One region of the Enterobacter sp. K510 genome, then DNA from elsewhere that is predicted to be linked to it. Evidence: predicted binding sites of a transcription regulator. Region 1 holds the regulator's gene; the other holds the start of a gene.
The links. The regulator sigma-54, encoded in region 1, starts transcription at its own class of promoters, with help from an activator protein. The targets are predictions, from matches to a motif close to GTTGGCACANNTTTCGCTNT.

Region 2: glnA (glutamate--ammonia ligase) is a predicted target of sigma-54. The motif match lies at 1,204-1,223, and genes of this name have one in related genera.

Annotation. Positions count from the first base shown of each region.
Region 1 is NZ_JBNRLQ010000013.1:75,018-77,210, forward strand. It holds gene hpf (ribosome hibernation promoting factor) at 63-350, opposite strand; gene rpoN (RNA polymerase factor sigma-54) at 373-1,806, opposite strand; gene lptB (LPS export ABC transporter ATP-binding protein) at 1,854-2,193, opposite strand, start outside.
Region 2 is NZ_JBNRLQ010000012.1:117,505-119,697, reverse strand. It holds gene glnA (glutamate--ammonia ligase) at 1-1,114, opposite strand, end outside; gene typA (ribosome-dependent GTPase TypA) at 1,495-2,193, shown strand, end outside.

The DNA of each region.
Region 1 (2,193 bases):
GGTACAAAGGGCCCGTTGTGTCTCACAACAGGCCGTCCTGCACCCGTTAACTGCCCGGACAATTAGTGTTGTTTCAGTTTATCTTTATGTTTAGTGAGCTGCCGTGAAAGTTTATCAATTAAACCATCAATGGCGGCATACATATCCTGCCCTTCCGCACTGGCGTGGATCTCTCCGCCGTTGACATGCAGGGTGGCGTCGGCGATATGCGTCACCTTTTCCACCTTCAGAACAATGTAGACCTGATTGATCCTGTCAAAAAATTGCTCCAGCTTGGCAAATTTTGTCTGTAAAAATTCGCGCAAGGGCTCAGTAATCTCGACGTTATGTCCTGTGATATTGAGCTGCATAGTGTCTTCCTTATCGGTTGAGTCAGACCAGCTGTTTACGCTGGTTAGACGGCGGAATGGATAAAGACTCTCGATACTTCGCAACAGTACGGCGCGCTACCATGATACCCTGGTCGGACAGCAGGGTAGTTAGCTTACTGTCACTCAGTGGTTTCGCCGGGTTTTCTGCGGCTATCAGTTTCTTCACCAGCGCGCGAATGGCGGTGGACGATGCTTCGCCGCCGCTGTCGGTATTCACATGGCTGGAGAAGAAATATTTGAGCTCAAAAATGCCCCGTGGGCTGTGCAGGTACTTCTGGGTAGTCACACGTGAAATGGTCGATTCGTGCATCTCGACGGCCTGGGCAATGTCGGCCAGCACCATCGGTTTCATATATTCTTCGCCTTTATCAAAAAAGGCCTGCTGCTGCTCAACGATGCAGCGGCTGACGCGCAGCAGCGTGTCGTTACGGCTTTCCAGACTTTTGATCAGCCATTTGGCATCCTGCAAATTACTGCGGATAAACTGGCTGTCCGCGTCATTACGCGATCCGCCGCACATGGCGGCATAGTGCTGATTGATTTGCAGGCGGGGAATGCTGTCGGAATTAAGCTCGACAGTCCAGCGTCCCTGATGCTTACGTACCAGCACGTCAGGGATAACATATTCGGGTTCGCCCGTCTGGATCGACTGGCCGGGTCGCGGATCGAGCGACTGGATCAGATTGACGGCTTCTTTTAGCACATCTTCTTTCAGCCGCGTTACGCGCATCAGAGATCGGAAATCATGGTTCGCCAGTAGATCAAGATGATCGCTTATGATCAACTGCGCTTCGTCGCGCCAGGGCGTGTCTTTGCTAAATTGCGACAGCTGGATCAGCAGGCAGTCACGCAGATCGCGGGCGGCAACGCCGATCGGATCAAAACGCTGTACGCGCTTGAGCACCGCCTCGACTTCATCCAGCCCGATCTCCTCATCGCCCATGCTTTCAAGAATATCGTCCAGCGAGACGGTGAGATAACCGGTGTCATCAACGGCGTCGACGATGGAGGTGGCAATGGCGCGATCGGTATCCGAGAAGGGGGTCAGTTCCACCTGCCACATCAGGTAATCCTGCAGGGACTGGGTGGTTTCGCCCTGATAGACCGGCAGTTCATCATCCTGATAATCGACACCGTTACCCGAAGGCGTACCGGCGGTGTAGATCTCGTCCCAGCTGGCATCCAGCGGCAGCTCATCGGGCATCTCTTTCTGTTCAAGGGCATCGACGGCATCCAGGTTTTCGGTGTCCTGCGTCGGTTGGGCGTCTATCTCATCGTGAAGATCGGTTTGCTCCAGCAACGGGTTGCTTTCTAGCGCCAGCTGAAGCTCTTGCTGAAGTTCCAGCGTAGACAATTGCAACAGACGGATGGCCTGCTGCAATTGTGGCGTCATGGCCAGTTGTTGGCTAAGCCGTAATTGCAAACCTTGCTTCATATTCAGAGCAGTCTTCTCCGCTTAAACCCTTTATTTTCTCTACCCTATCAGAGTCTGAAGCCTTCCCCAAGATATACGCGCTTAACCTGTTCGTCTTCAAGGATTTGCTGCGGCGTACCATGGGCAATCAGATGCCCCTGGCTGACGATATAAGCCCGCTCACACACGGCCAGGGTTTCGCGGACGTTATGGTCGGTAATCAGCACACCGAGGCCGCTGTCGCGCAGGTGTTCGATAATACGTTTGATGTCGATAACAGAAATTGGATCTACGCCCGCAAAAGGTTCATCCAACAGAATAAATTTCGGATCCGCCGCCAGCGCGCGGGCGATTTCCACACGGCGGCGTTCACCGCCTGACAACGCCTGGCCGAGGTTATCGCGCAGG
Region 2 (2,193 bases), on a different contig from region 1:
AGCACAGGTACGGGTTAGCCGCCGGATCCGGGAAGCGCACTTCAATACGACGCGCTTTCGGAGAAGCAACTACCGGAATACGGATAGAGGCAGAACGGTTACGGGCAGAGTAAGCCAGCATAACCGGCGCTTCGTAACCCGGGACCAGACGCTTGTAAGAGTTGGTGGTCGGGTTCGCCAGGGCGTTGATCGCTTTAGCGTGTTTGATTACGCCGCCGATGTAGAACAGCGCCTGCTCAGACAGACCGGCATATTTGTCGCCAGAGAACAGGTTGGTGCCGTTCTTGGACAGGGACATATGGCAGTGCATACCGGAACCGTTATCACCGAACATCGGTTTCGGCATAAAGGTCGCGGTTTTACCGAAGCGGTGCGCCACGTTGTGCACAACATATTTGTAGATCTGAATTTCGTCGGCTTTTTTGGTCATGGTGTTGAAGCGGGTTGCCACTTCGTTCTGACCCGCAGTTGCCACTTCGTGGTGATGAGCTTCAACCACCAGACCCATCTCTTCCATCACCAGACACATGGTGGAACGCAGATCCTGTGAAGAATCGACCGGTGGAACCGGGAAGTAACCGCCTTTCACGGCCGGACGGTGACCTTTGTTACCGCCTTCGTATTTGGTGCCGGTGTTCCATGCGCCTTCGATATCATCGATAGCAACGTGAGAGCCGGAGATGGAGCTGCCGAAACGGATGTCGTCGAACAGGAAGAATTCTGGTTCTGGCCCGAACAGTACGGTGTCGGCGATGCCGGTGGAGCGCAGATACTCTTCAGCGCGCTTGGCGATAGAACGCGGGTCACGGTCATAGCCCTGCAGGGTGCCTGGTTCCAGGATATCGCAGCGGATGATCAGCGTGGTTTCTTCGTAGAACGGGTCAATGACAGCGGTAGTCGCGTCAGGCATCAACACCATGTCGGATTCGTTGATACCTTTCCAGCCACCAATCGAGGAGCCATCAAACATTTTGCCTTCTTCGAAGAATTCGGCATTAACCTGATGGGACGGGATAGTGACGTGCTGTTCTTTACCTTTGGTATCGGTGAAGCGCAAATCGACAAACTTCACTTCATGTTCATTCAGCATCGTCAAAACGTGTTCAGCGGACATACTTAACTCTCCCGGATTTTGTCATTGTCGTCGTGGTAACGAGGTCAGAAAACACTGCTCATAATCGGCATTGTTGCTCTGCAGGATATAAAGCGAAATCTGTGCCAACTTTAAAAACACCCCCAAAAGGCGTTATCATGCACGTCATAGTGCAAAAGGGCTGCACCAGAATGGAAACATTGCACCAGTATAGTGCTTGATTGTGAACCACAAGCACTATATTGGTGCAATTTTCGTTAAGGCACCCCTTTACTGCGCCGTGAAAGCGATCACAAAGCCTTACTTTCCGTATTGTTTGTAAAGGTTCTTTGTGATCCTGTTCTGTACTGCGATTAATACGTGTACAATAACGCGCTATTTCTAATGCCTGAGGCAAAGTTGTGATCGAAAATTTGCGTAACATCGCCATCATTGCTCACGTTGACCACGGTAAAACTACCCTGGTTGACAAGCTCCTGCAGCAATCCGGTACTTTCAGCGAGCGTGCTGAAACGACCGAACGCGTGATGGACTCCAACGATTTGGAGAAAGAGCGTGGGATTACCATCCTCGCTAAAAACACCGCTATTAAATGGAATGACTACCGTATCAACATCGTTGATACCCCGGGTCACGCCGACTTCGGTGGTGAAGTTGAACGTGTTATGTCCATGGTAGACTCCGTGCTGCTGGTTGTTGACGCAATGGATGGCCCAATGCCGCAGACTCGCTTTGTTACCAAAAAAGCGTTTGCACACGGCCTGAAGCCGATTGTTGTTATTAACAAAGTTGACCGTCCTGGCGCGCGTCCGGACTGGGTTGTCGATCAGGTATTCGACCTGTTCGTTAACCTCGACGCGACTGACGAGCAGCTCGATTTCCCTATCATCTATGCATCTGCACTGATGGGCATCGCCGGTAACGATCACACTGATATGGCGGAAGACATGACCCCGCTGTACCAGGCGATTGTTGACCATGTACCTGCGCCGAACGTTGACCTTGATGGTCCGCTGCAGATGCAGATCTCCCAGCTGGATTACAACAACTATGTTGGTGTTATCGGCATCGGCCGCATCAAACGCGGCAAGGTGAAACCG